3 regions of the Fulvivirga maritima genome follow, and region 3 is predicted to be linked to each of the others. Evidence: riboswitches for the same ligand, from Rfam matches in the RefSeq annotation. Region 3 holds a riboswitch; each other region holds the start of a gene.
The links. A riboswitch is a leader RNA that binds a small molecule or an ion and turns the genes downstream of it on or off. The one in region 3 is predicted to bind S-adenosylmethionine.
Positions count from the first base shown of each region.

Region 1: it holds a riboswitch for S-adenosylmethionine, as region 3 does, so the genes downstream of both, LVD15_RS12265 (4Fe-4S binding protein) here and metH (methionine synthase) in region 3, are expected to answer to the same signal.
Region 2: it holds a riboswitch for S-adenosylmethionine, as region 3 does, so the genes downstream of both, LVD15_RS09610 (O-acetylhomoserine aminocarboxypropyltransferase/cysteine synthase family protein) here and metH (methionine synthase) in region 3, are expected to answer to the same signal.

Region 1 is NZ_CP089980.1:2,859,358-2,863,574, forward strand. Features, by position in the region: gene LVD15_RS27110 (nitrite/sulfite reductase) at 1-417, opposite strand, end outside; gene LVD15_RS12260 (trans-sulfuration enzyme family protein) at 472-1,653, opposite strand; partial or broken gene LVD15_RS12265 (4Fe-4S binding protein) at 1,674-2,022, opposite strand; SAM riboswitch class I at 2,283-2,386, opposite strand; gene LVD15_RS12270 (M42 family metallopeptidase) at 2,603-3,652, shown strand; gene LVD15_RS12275 (carboxypeptidase-like regulatory domain-containing protein) at 3,662-4,217, shown strand, end outside.
Region 2 is NZ_CP089980.1:2,275,386-2,279,602, forward strand. Features, by position in the region: gene LVD15_RS09605 (homoserine O-acetyltransferase family protein) at 1-210, opposite strand, end outside; gene LVD15_RS09610 (O-acetylhomoserine aminocarboxypropyltransferase/cysteine synthase family protein) at 236-1,546, opposite strand; SAM riboswitch class I at 1,795-1,918, opposite strand; gene LVD15_RS09615 (helix-turn-helix transcriptional regulator) at 2,070-3,050, opposite strand; gene LVD15_RS09620 (lipoprotein N-acyltransferase Lnb domain-containing protein) at 3,072-4,217, opposite strand, start outside.
Region 3 is NZ_CP089980.1:5,346,742-5,350,958, forward strand. Features, by position in the region: gene metH (methionine synthase) at 1-1,933, opposite strand, end outside; SAM riboswitch class I at 2,008-2,115, opposite strand; gene LVD15_RS22540 (pyridoxal phosphate-dependent decarboxylase family protein) at 2,281-3,495, shown strand; gene LVD15_RS22545 (YfiT family bacillithiol transferase) at 3,500-4,036, shown strand; gene LVD15_RS22550 (alpha-amylase family glycosyl hydrolase) at 4,137-4,217, opposite strand, start outside.

The DNA.
Region 1 (4,217 bases), 2.5 Mb from region 3:
AGGGTCTATACCTGCAATGTCTGAGGCCGTTACTGTTCTCACAGTATTACCGCAGGCTTCTTTGGTAGTTACTCCTGTTTCTTCCAGTTTAGCCCACATTTCGGGGGTATCTTCCAGGTGCACATAGTGGAGCTGAATATTTTGACGCGTAGTGGCGTGCAGGTTTCCGTTGGTGTATTCCTCTGAGAGGTCAGCTATTCTTACCAGCTGCTCACCGGTTAGCTTTCCGTAAGGTAATTTGATACGAAACATTTGTACACCCAGCTGCCTTTGTCCATAAACACCCCTGGCTAATCTGAATGCCTTGAATCGCTCCTCATCAATCTTCCCTCCTTTAAAAGCGGAGATTTTATCCTCCAGCTCTTTAATGTCTTTTTGAGCTATTGTAGAAATTTTGTCATTAAATGTTACGCTCATTTTACTTCTTATTAATAGTTTCCGTTTCCGATTAGTAGTTTCTTTTGTGACCTGCTATTTAGCAGACGCCGTTAGGGCGTTTTCTATGTCTTCAATAATATCATTCACGTTTTCCAATCCCGCTGATATCCTGACCAACCCTGGTGTGATGCCCACATTGGCTCTTTCCTCATCTGTAAGTTTAGAGTGAGTAGTAGATGCCGGGTGTGTAGCTATCGTTCTTGAATCTCCCAGGTTGGCAGTGAGAGATAACATTTTAAGGCTGTTTAAGAATTTTCTTCCTCTTTCAATGCCTCCTTTTACTTCAAAAGTGACTAAACCGCCACCTAGTTTCATTTGCTTTTTAGCTAACTCATATTTAGGGTGAGACTTTAAAAATGGATATTTCACCAATTCTAATTCTTTGTGTCCTTCTAAGTATTCAGCTATTTTTAATGCATTCTCACAGTGTCTGTCCATTCTTATGGCTAGAGTCTCTAAGCTTTTAGAAAGGATCCATCCATTAAAAGGAGACATGGCTGGGCCACTATGTCTGGCGAAAAAGCGAATTTCTTTGATCAAGTCTGCATCTCCTACTATAGCACCACCCATAGTTCTGCCCTGGCCATCCATAAACTTGGTGGCGGAGTGGGTAACTAGGTTAGCGCCAAACTTAGCTGGCTGCTGTAAGTAAGGGGTAGCAAAACAGTTATCTATATTTAATATTAGATTATGCTTTTTAGCCAACTTGCCTAGCCATTCCAGATCTATAATATCCAGGGCTGGGTTAGAAGGCGTTTCAGCAAAAATCATTTTAGTATTCTCATTGATTTTAGCTTCCCATTCATCAGGATTATTAATGTCTGCATATGAATGGGTAATGCCCCACTTAGGAAAAATCTGCGTGAAAATCTGGTGTGTAGAACCAAATACTGAGCGTGATGCCAGTACGTGGTCTCCATTTTTTAGCAAAGCAGCCATACTGCAAAACATAGCAGCCATGCCTGATGCCGTAGAGATTCCATCTTCAGTGCCTTCTAATAAGCAGAGCTTACTAATAAACTCATTATTATTAGGGTTTGAAAAGCGGGTGTAAATATTACCTTCCATTTCATCTGCAAAAAGGGCACGTGCCTGTTCTGCATCTTCAAAAGTGAAGCTGGAGGTCATATATATAGGAGTAGAGTGCTCTCTGAAAGGAGATTTTTCGCTCTGACTTCTTATTGCTTGCGTTTCAAAATGTTTGTATTCTGACATATGAGTTTAACAAATAAAAATTATGAGGCGTGCAGCCATTGTTGTTTTTCTTCTAGTTCTTCATTGCTTTCTTCATAGTCAGGATCAGGTACACAGCAGTCTACGGGACATACCGCAGCGCACTGAGGCTCTTCATGAAAACCCACACATTCCGTACATTTTCCTGATACTATATAAAAGAATTCTTCTGAATAAGGTTCCTGCGGCTCATCACCAGGAATTTCAGACCCGTCTTCCAATTCTACTGCTCCAAGCTCGGTGCCGTCACCCCCAGGCCCAGGTAGCTCCACCTTCATAGATGGCTGTGTTGGGGCATTCGGGCTCGCAAGCACCGCAATTAATGCATTCGTCTGTTATATGTATTGCCATTTTTGATTCTGGTTTTATGATTTAAAAAGTGATTGTGAGGTAGCGAAAGGATATGGATAGCCATGCAGGCGTATGATCCTAGGCTAGTGTGCTAAGGGTAATATGGAAATATTAGCTTAGCAACAACAGCAACAACAACAGCACATGTTGATGTTGATATTGAAAAAAGTACAAAGAATTGATGTGAAGCAAGAAAGGAATTGCTTTGTCGTGCTTCGGAATTCTGATTTGATGTTGTTGATAGTGCTCATTGTTCAGTCAATTTATATTCTCCCTTAGGATCAGGATTTGGCACCTATATCATTTTTGATTGATGGTTGCCAGAGGATCTTTGAGCCTGTCTCTCACCTCTTCTTTATAAATCAACTACTTAATTAGAGTAATTGATACCGTAAAGATAAATAGCTTATTTTGACAACTGCAAACTTTTCCAAGGTATTTTTTGGAAATTTAAAAAATACCGCTCTAAAATACTTTGAATAAGCCTTATCATAAATATTGGATTGTTAGTAAACAGAATATATAGGTTATTGGTTAATATTGACCAGGTAATGAATTCACTATTATAAAAAGTAAACAAATGTCAGTAGACGTAGCATTATTAAAAAAGATATGTGAAGCTCCTGGAGCTCCCGGATATGAAAGCAGAGTAAGGAATCTGATAATAGAAGAGGTAACTCCTCTGGTAGATTCTGTAGAGGTAGATAACCTGGGTAATGTGATTGCTTTAAAAAGGGGCGCTTCATCAGAGAAAAAGGCCATGGTAGCCGCTCATATGGATGAAATAGGCTTTATAGTAACTCATATAGATGATAAAGGCTTTGTCCGTTTTACTACCCTGGGAGGTTTCGATCCTAAAACACTTACCGCTCAGAGGGTAATTATCCATGGTAGGGAAGATGTAATAGGTGTTATGGGTACTAAGCCTGTGCATGTAATGGAGCCTGAAGAGAGAACAAAAATGCCAAAGATTAAAGATTTTTATATTGATCTTGGTATGAGTAAAGAGGAAGTTGAAAAAGTAGTTTCTGTAGGTGACCCTATAACCAGAGAGCGAGAGCTGATAGAGATGGGTAGCTGTGTAAACTGTAAATCATTAGATAACAGGGTTTCTGTTTATATCCTTATAGAGACTTTGAGGAATTTAAAAGATTGCCCTTATGATGTTTACGGGGTCTTTACTGTGCAGGAAGAAGTGGGGATTAGAGGGGCTAATGTAGCGGCTCACACCATCGATCCTGACTTCGGATTTGGTTTGGACACTACAGTAGCTTATGACCTGCCGGGCGCAGCATCTCATGAGAAAATCACTTCTTTAGGAGAAGGAACGGCTATCAAAATATTAGATGCGATGACTATATGTGATTATCGTATGGTGGATTATATGAAGAAAACGGCCACTGATAATGCTATAAAATGGCAGACAGAAGTACTTACCGCTGGTGGTACGGATACAGCCGGATTACAAAGAATGGGTAAGAAAGGGGCGATATCCGGTGCGGTGTCAGTGCCTACCCGCCATTTACATCAGGTAATAGAAATGACTCATAAAGAGGATATTGAGGCTAGTGTTGCTTTATTGAAAGCTTGCTTAGAGTCTCTGGATAAATATGATTGGACACATAAATAAACATAAAATATGAAACGTAAGGCAGGATTAATATTAGGTATACTCTTAATGTCATGTGTGGCAATGGCTCAGAAAACGGCTCATTCGGTACGTGTAGTGGGTATGGTGTTAGATGCAGATAATAGAGAATCTCTGCCTTACGTTAATGTACAAATCAAAGGGACTATGTACGGTACTTCCACAGATAATAGTGGCTATTTTACCGTGTTTTTAAATCCTGGAGATACTCTTAAATTTTCTTCTATAGGTTATAACGAAGGTGTTTTTATTATGCCTTTTGAGTTAACTTCTGACCATTATTCATTAGTACAGTTGATGAGAAAGGAAACCGTACTGCTTAATGAGGTGGTGGTCTTCCCCTGGCCGTCGGTAGATAGTTTTGAAGAGGCCTTTTTAGATACTAAGCCTAAAAAAGGGATGGCAGATCTGGTGCATGAGGTGAGAAGAGATATGCACGAGACGTTAAAAGAAAACCAAAAATCAGATTATTATTATGATCAGATGCGGTATAATCGATTGTATGAGCTTACTGGTCAAATGCCGCCTAATAACTTTCTAAACCCTG
Region 2 (4,217 bases), 3.1 Mb from region 3:
GTGCTTCTCAGGATCGATCAGGAAGTTACTTCCTACCAAACCAGGCCACCATTCTACAGGATCAGCATTGGCGGTAAGCGCATGAAAAACCCATACCACATTATCTTTCTCAGGAGATAATTTACCGTAAGTAGTGTAGCTGATCTCGAGCCCAGGGAGTGATTTCCCACACTCCATACTGAACTCATGATCGTATTTATAGGTATTCAAATTTGGCTTCGTTTCAGTTTGTTTGTCAATAGACTGCGTTAAAGGCATTTTCTAAATCAGCTTTTAAATCTTCAATATGTTCTATTCCTGCCGATAATCTGAGTTGATTAGGCAGAACTCCGGATGCAAGTTGTGCTTCTTCACTGAGCTGTTGGTGTGTGGTAGCCGATGGCTGAATGATGAGTGTTTTAGCATCTCCAACATTGGCCAGGTGGCTAATAAGCTTAAGGCTATTCACAAATTTTATTGCGTTTTCTTTACCTCCTTTTAGTTCAAAGGTAAACACACCTCCAAATCCTCTTTTTAGATATTTTTTAGCTAAGTCATGGTAAGAACTACTCTCTAAGCCTGGGTAATTTACTGAGGCCACATGTTCATGCTGTTCTAACCACTGCGCCAGAGCTAGTGCGTTTTCTACAGTTCGGTCTACTCTTAATGAAAGAGTTTCTAACCCTTGAATTAGTAAGAATGAGTTAAAAGGACTTAATGCAGGGCCAAAATCTCTTAGTCCTTCTACTCTTGCTCTAATGGCGAAGGAGATATTGGGTAAACCTAATGGGTTGTTATCGCCAAATGTTTCCCAGAAGTTGAGACCATGGTAGCCTTCTGATGGCTCAGAAAACTGAGGGAATTTACCATTACCCCAATTGTAATTTCCTCCATCTATAATCACCCCTCCAATAGAGTTTCCATGTCCGCCTATCCATTTGGTGGCAGAAGAAACTACTACATGGGCACCGTGTTCTAAAGGCCTAAATAAATAACCTCCAGCCCCAAATGTATTATCAACTACTAAAGGAATATCGTGTTTTTTAGCTACTTCTGCTATGGCATCAAAATCAGGAATGTTAAATCCAGGATTACCAATAGTTTCCAGATAAATAGCTTTAGTGTTTTCATCTATAAGAGCTTCAAAATCTGCTGGTTTATCACTCTTTGCAAATTTGGCTTCTATGCCTATTCTTTTGAAAGCTACTTTAAATTGATTGTAAGTACCTCCATATAAAAATGGAGTAGAAACAAAACTATCTCCTGCCTGCAGGAAGTTAGTTAATGCTATAAACTGAGCCGCTTGCCCACTACCTACTGATACAGCTGCTACCCCACCTTCTAATGCTGCAATGCGTTTCTCGAAAACGTCATTAGTAGGGTTCATTATGCGAGTATAAATATTACCAAACTCCTTAAGAGCAAACAAGTTAGCTCCATGCTCAGAGTCTTTAAAAGTGTATGATGAAGTTTGGTAAATAGGTACAGCTCTTGATCTTGTTGAGGCTTCTACATCTTCATACCCAGCATGAAGCTGTAATGTTTCGAAATTATATGATTGTGACATCTTAATACTTTTTAGCTAATTGGAATAATTTATTTGATTGATATACTCGAGAAAAATTGAGTATAGTTTTTTCTGCCAAGAAGGCAATTTTGTTTAAGTACGTTTTAGGTAGGTACTAACAGCAACAACAACAGCACATATAGGCTGAGTTGGAATCAAATAAATAGGAAGAAATTAGCGTTTGTATTGATCGCTGAAATGTGGCTAAAAGCCTTTTTTGATGTTGGATTGATCTTTTCATTACCATCAATTTATATTCTCCCGTATTCGCCACCTGACGAACGTTCTTGGGATCAGGAAGTAGCACCTTGGATTGGTGACCAGGTTGCTAGCGCTTCTAAGAGCCTGTCTCTCCACGCTTCTTTATAAATCGATCTCTCTGGTTAAGAGCATATCGAATTGATGGGACAAACGTAAGCAGCGTTTACAATGTTTCCAAACAAAGCATCGGAAAAATTTTAAAAGTGGCTGTGCTTTAAGCTGTAATAGGCTTAAAATGATTTTTTATATGAGATAAGCAGCCCTAGTTATTGTTGTCGGGAGGTTGGTTATGGTAGTGCTGAAGCATTTCTGCAGTAAGACCTTTCATCGTTTCTAGAAGTTCAGTTGGTTCTGTAGGCCTTACCCGGGTGCCTAGAGATAAGAGCCAACGGCCAAAATATTCCAGGTGCGAGATCATAAAGACCATTTCCATTTCATCGTCACGGTCTATTTCCTCTATTAGGCCCATGTAATACTTTTGATCGTTCAGGTTTAGAGCCACTCTTTTATCCATTCTAACCACTACTTTTCTTAAGTCAGAGCCCAAAATGAGGTGGTTTAGATAATCCTGATAATCAGAGCTATTATGTGGAGTGTAATGCTCTTCATTAATCTGCAGCTTGGTAATTCGGTCTGTACGAAAATCTCGCATGGCCTTTCTAAGCCTGCAATAAGCGATAAGGTGCCAGTGGTTACTATAAAAACAAAGATTAACAGGCTCTACGTCTCTATGAGTGAAGCTTTGGTTATAGGTGGAAAAATATTCAAAGCCTACCACCTTATGTTGAGCCAGGGCGGTGTTTATGTCTGAGATAAAATTATCCGGAAAGGTATTATTTCTTGAAGGTTGATTAGGCAGGGTTAAGACTTTTATATTGCGCTCCAGATTATCAAGATATTCCTTTTCTTGTATTTTAAGGATGGCTTTTATTTTAAAAAGAGCATTTTCGAAATGGTGCTGGATAGATTGGTCAGCATGCCTTTCTGCCAACTTAGAAGCTATTACTATAGCGCCGGCTTCTTCTTTAGTAAATGAAACCGGAGGCAAGTGATATCCCTCCATAAGAAAATAGCCTACACCAGCTTCAGCCCCTATTGGTATGCCAGCTTCCTCAAGTGCTCTGATGTCACGGTATACCGTACGTAAACTTATGTCGAACCGATCGGCAATCATTTGAGCTTTTACTACTTTCTTGCTTTGCAGTTGAATTAAAATAGCCGATAGCCTGTCAATGCGATTCATTTTATGTAGGAAACGGTTTTTTTAAACAGACTCATCCTCGTCTCGCTCAAAGGATAAGTACCGCTGAATATAATAAGACCTGCCTAATAACAAGATTATTAATGGTATTAAAGAATAATGAATATTCTGAGGTAAAAAGGCCCAGGTAATTAGTAATACAAGGTTTACTAAGCAGGAGGCTTGAAAATAGATTCTCAGAAAATCAGGAATATTTTTCTTTAGTAAAAACAGGGCTAATGGGAAATGCAATGGAATAGCCCATAGCAAGTTGAAATTTCTGGCAGCCGCATGATGATCAGTTGCCACCCATAATATAAGTAGTAACCACCCTACCAGGCCAATGACAGAAAATAGAATAACATCAAACAAGAAATAGCCTTTGTCTTTGCGATAGCCTATGACGGATATGATTATGCCAGCTAATAATAATAAGCCAAAGACAATTAATGGAGTTATAGTGCTTGCCTGATCCTCCTGTGGCTGGGCTTTATTAGTAACAATGGTCTTTTTTACCAAAGGCTCCAGCCTGCCATTTTTCATTATGGAGGCATGGTTAAAACCTTGCTCAATATAGTCAGGCAAAAACATATACATTTCAGGGGTAGCTACGGAATCCATAGGTAGACCGAGGCAAATGTCTATACCTAACTCACCCCATGGTTGCTGCTCCAGGTAAATGTGTGTGAGATCTCTGATAGTATAATCTGTACTGATATATGAGCCATCAAATTGAAGATCATCTTTAAAAGTAGCTTTTAAGGCATCCCTGACTTTAGTAGCACAGTTGTTATAAAAATAATCATAGTAGTAATACTGATTTTCAGGCTTAGCGTTCCATTGGAGGTAGTCGAATAGCTTTTGCTTTTGTTCTTGGTCCAGATTTAAAATTTGTTCATGAATAAAGCGATTGTAATAGACGTAAGCATATTTAAAGTTGCGATACTCTTGTACTGCTAATTTATAGTTGAGGTATCCACGGGCAAAGTTGAGGTAGAAATTGGGTTGATCAAAATCAAAAATTCCATAATTATACACCATGTCATACCCTTTCATAGGATCATGTACTCTTATGGCACTGTGCCCGAAGGCGGAGTATAATTCTCCTTGATAAGGGCCACAGGTGAGTACCCTTATTTCGGCATATTTAGAAAGCGTGCGTTTCTGCGC
Region 3 (4,217 bases):
TCTTGGCCTCTTCCCCGATCACCTTATCTTCAAAAATCTTCGGGAATTTACCTTTGAGCATCCAGGTTTGGAAAAATGGTGTCCAGTCTATGAACGCTCTAACTTCTTCTAATGGATACTCTTTATATACCTTAACCCCTAAGGAATTAGGCTTTGGTGGCTGATAACCCTCCCAGGTAATCTTTGCTTTATTTTCTCTGGCCTGCTGTAGAGGTATGTAATTCTTCTCCGTTTTTCTGGTAGAATGTCCCTCGCGCAGGTCATTATATTCATTCTTTATTTTAGTATGAAAAGCATCTTTGGTGTTTTTACCAATGAGCTCCCCTACTACAGGCACACTTCTGGAAGCATCAAGCACATGCACCACAGCTCCACTGTAAGCAGGATCTATTTTTACGGCAGTATGTATTCTGCTGGTAGTGGCTCCCCCGATAATCAGCGGCACTTGAAAATTTTGCTTCTGCATCTCTTCTGCTACGCCCACCATTTCATCTAACGAAGGGGTAATCAACCCACTCAGACCAATAACATCTACATTATTCTTTTTGGCTTCTGCCAGGATCTTTTCTGTAGGCACCATAACCCCTAAGTCTATAATTTCATAGTTATTACAGGCCAATACCACTCCTACTATATTCTTTCCAATATCATGGACATCTCCTTTTACGGTGGCCAGCAAAATCTTAGGCGCATTTTCTACCGACTTATTCTTTCTCTTCTCCTCTTCCATAAAGGGCTCCAGATAAGCCACGGCCTTCTTCATAACCCGTGCACTCTTCACCACCTGAGGCAAGAACATTTTACCCTCTCCAAAAAGATCTCCTACCACGTTCATTCCGGCCATTAACGGACCCTCAATCACTAATAAAGGATGACCTAGTTTAGCTCTGGCTTCTTCAGTATCTTCATCGATATGGTCTATTATTCCTTTAACTAAAGCATGAGAAAGCCGCTCTTCTACCGTGCCTTTTCTCCAAGCATCATCTTTTACTCTAAGCTTAGCCGTTCCTTTTACTGTCTCGGCAAAATCAAGCAGTCTTTCTGTGGCGTCTTCTCTCCTATCTAGCAACACATCCTCAACATGCTCCAGCAGATCTTTAGGAATTTCATCATAGACCTCCAGCATAGTTGGGTTTACTATGCCCATATTCATACCGTTTTTAATGGCATGATATAGAAAAGCCGAATGCATGGCTTCCCTTACCGTGTTATTACCTCTAAATGAGAAAGATACGTTACTCACCCCACCACTCACATTAGCTCCAGGAAGGTTTTCTCTGATCCATTTGGTAGCCTTAAAGAAGTCGATAGCATTTTTTCTATGCTCGTCCATACCCGTAGCTACCGGGAAAATGTTAGGATCGAAAATGATATCCTGAGGCGGAAAATTGATCTTATCAACTAATATCCGATAGGACCTTTCACATATGGAGATCCTTCTTTCATAGTTATCTGCCTGCCCATTTTCATCAAAAGCCATGACTACTACCGCAGCTCCATACATCTTTATTTTGCGGGCATGCTCTAAAAACTCCTCTTCTCCATTTTTAAGACTGATAGAATTCACCACTCCTTTACCCTGAACACATCGCAGGCCAGCTTCTATAATGGGCCATTTAGATGAATCCACCATTATAGGGATCTTAGATATCTCCGGCTCTGAAGCTATCAGGTTAAGAAACTTCACCATGGCCTGCTCACCATCCAGCATCCCTTCATCCATATTCACATCAAGTATCTGCGCTCCGCCTTCTACCTGATCTCGTGCAATGGATAATGCCTCTTCAAAATTCTCCTCTTGTATAAGTCTGAGAAACTTCCTTGATCCCGTAACATTAGTTCGCTCTCCTATATTTACAAAATTAGATTCAGGAGTAATCACTAATGGCTCCAGCCCGCTCAGTCTTAAATATGGTATCTTCTTCTTACTCATTCATTTGGCATAAAAAAAGCTCTTCTGACAAGTCAGAAGAGCTTATATTTTTATTTTTTGTAAAAGCCTAATCTAACTTATCTTCCTCCTTTTCTGGAGATGGATTTAGCACCTTTACCTATATTTCAGGATGGTTGCTAAGGCTTCAACGGGCCATTTCCCTCAGCCTTTCTTGATAAGAGCATTCAAATATTAATATTACAAATCTAGCATAAATTTTTAAACAACAAGAATTTATTTTTCTTCGTAATTCCACATAGGTATTTTTCCTATATTTGGCCCGACCTATCACCTATGAATCGCATGAGATTCAGACCAATACTTGTTTATTCATTGAATTAAAATTTATGAAAATCTGGAAGAAATTATCTCCTGAAGAGATAAGAAAGAAGGTATTTAGTGCACTTGGGGAAAATGTAAATTATTATGAATCGAACATTTTAGGGATTCCTGCCTCCCACTTAGATAACAAGGTGTTTTATCAGGATGCTCCTTTCTTGAGCAATGCCCCTTATTTGTCTACGCTTATTCATAACCCTAACCACATCGGTTGTCATACTTTAGGAAAATCAGAGAGCTTTTTCCAAGGTACACAGCAAATAGAAAAAGAGCTTATAAGAATATGCTCTGAAGAAATATTAAAAGGAGAACCCGATGAGTTTGATGGCTATGTAGCCTCTGGTGGCACCGAAGCCAATATGCAGGCCGTTTGGGTTTACAGAAATTATTTCAAAGAAGCATATGGATGCTCTAATGAGGAGATATGCATTATTACTTCTGAAGACAGTCATTACTCCATGAGCAAGGCCGCTAATGTATTTGCATTACCTATTGCCTATGTGAAAGTAGATGAGGATAGAAAACCCACAGCAGAACACCTTTCTACCATTATTGAAGAGCAGCAAGGTCAAGGTAGAAAATACTTCATTGTCATCGCCAATATGATGACTACCATGTTTGGTTCTGTAGACCATATAGATACTTATGCGTCAGTACTAAAACAACATGACTGCACCTACAAAATACATGTAGATGGTGCTTATGGAGGCTTTTTCTATCCTTTTGCAGATGAAAGCAATCCTTTGAATTTTGCTAATGCAGAAGTGTCATCAGTAACGCTGGATGCTCACAAAATGCTGCAGGCACCATACGGAACGGGTATATTTTTAATAAGAAAAGGCCTTATTAAATATGCCAATACTAAAGAAGCGAAATACATTGAAGGCGAAGACTTTACACTTATCGGTAGCCGAAGCGGTGCTAACGCTATTGCTGTATGGATGATACTTATGACCTATGGACCATACGGATGGAGAGAGAAAATTCTAGTACTTTTAAACCGTGCCGATTGGCTTTGTGCTGAGTTAGATGCCAGAAGCATCTCCTATTATAGAGAGAATGGTTCTAATATTGTAACCATTAAAGCTGATGATATTTCAAACGAAGTAGCCAAAAAGTATGGCCTTGTCCCTGATAATCATAATGACCCTAAATGGTTCAAAATAGTGATTATGGAACATGTAACTATAGAGAAACTAGAACCCTTTATTCAGGAAATTTAACATAATGGACCAGGCATCATTACAGTACCCAATTGGTAAGTTTAACGAATCAGCACCAAAACAAGGAGCTGAAATCTCTGGCTGGATACAGCAGATAGAGATGCTACCTGAAAAGCTGAAACAAGCTGTAGAAGGTCTTAATGATGCTCAACTGGATACACCCTACAGGCCTGGTGGCTGGACACTCAGACAAGTAGTTCACCATATTGGTGACAGCCACCTGAACAGTTATATTAGATTTAAATGGACTTTGACTGAGGACGAACCTATTATAAAAGCCTATAACGAAAAAGCCTGGGCTGAGCTTTTTGATAGCGAGGAAGGACCAATAGAATTGACTTTAAATTTTATAGAAGCACTACATAAAAAATGGGTATATTTACTCCGTGGTTTAAAGGAAGATGAACTGAATAAATTCTTCGTTCACCCTGATAACAATAATAAAGTAACGCTTAAATTAGCCATAGGAATGTATGCCTGGCATGGCAATCACCACTTGGCACATATCTCCAACCTCACTACAAGTAAAGGCTGGAAGTAACAGTAAATAAGTTGCTGAATTACAATCAATTAAGAAAGTCAATTAGTTTTAATATTAAAGAGGCTTCCGGGATGAAATATACCTGGAAGCCTTTTTTTTACTATTTCAATATCAGTGTAGAGTAAGGAGCTATTGGCGCACCTTCATCCCAAGTAGCAGAAGAGAAATACAAAGACTTATC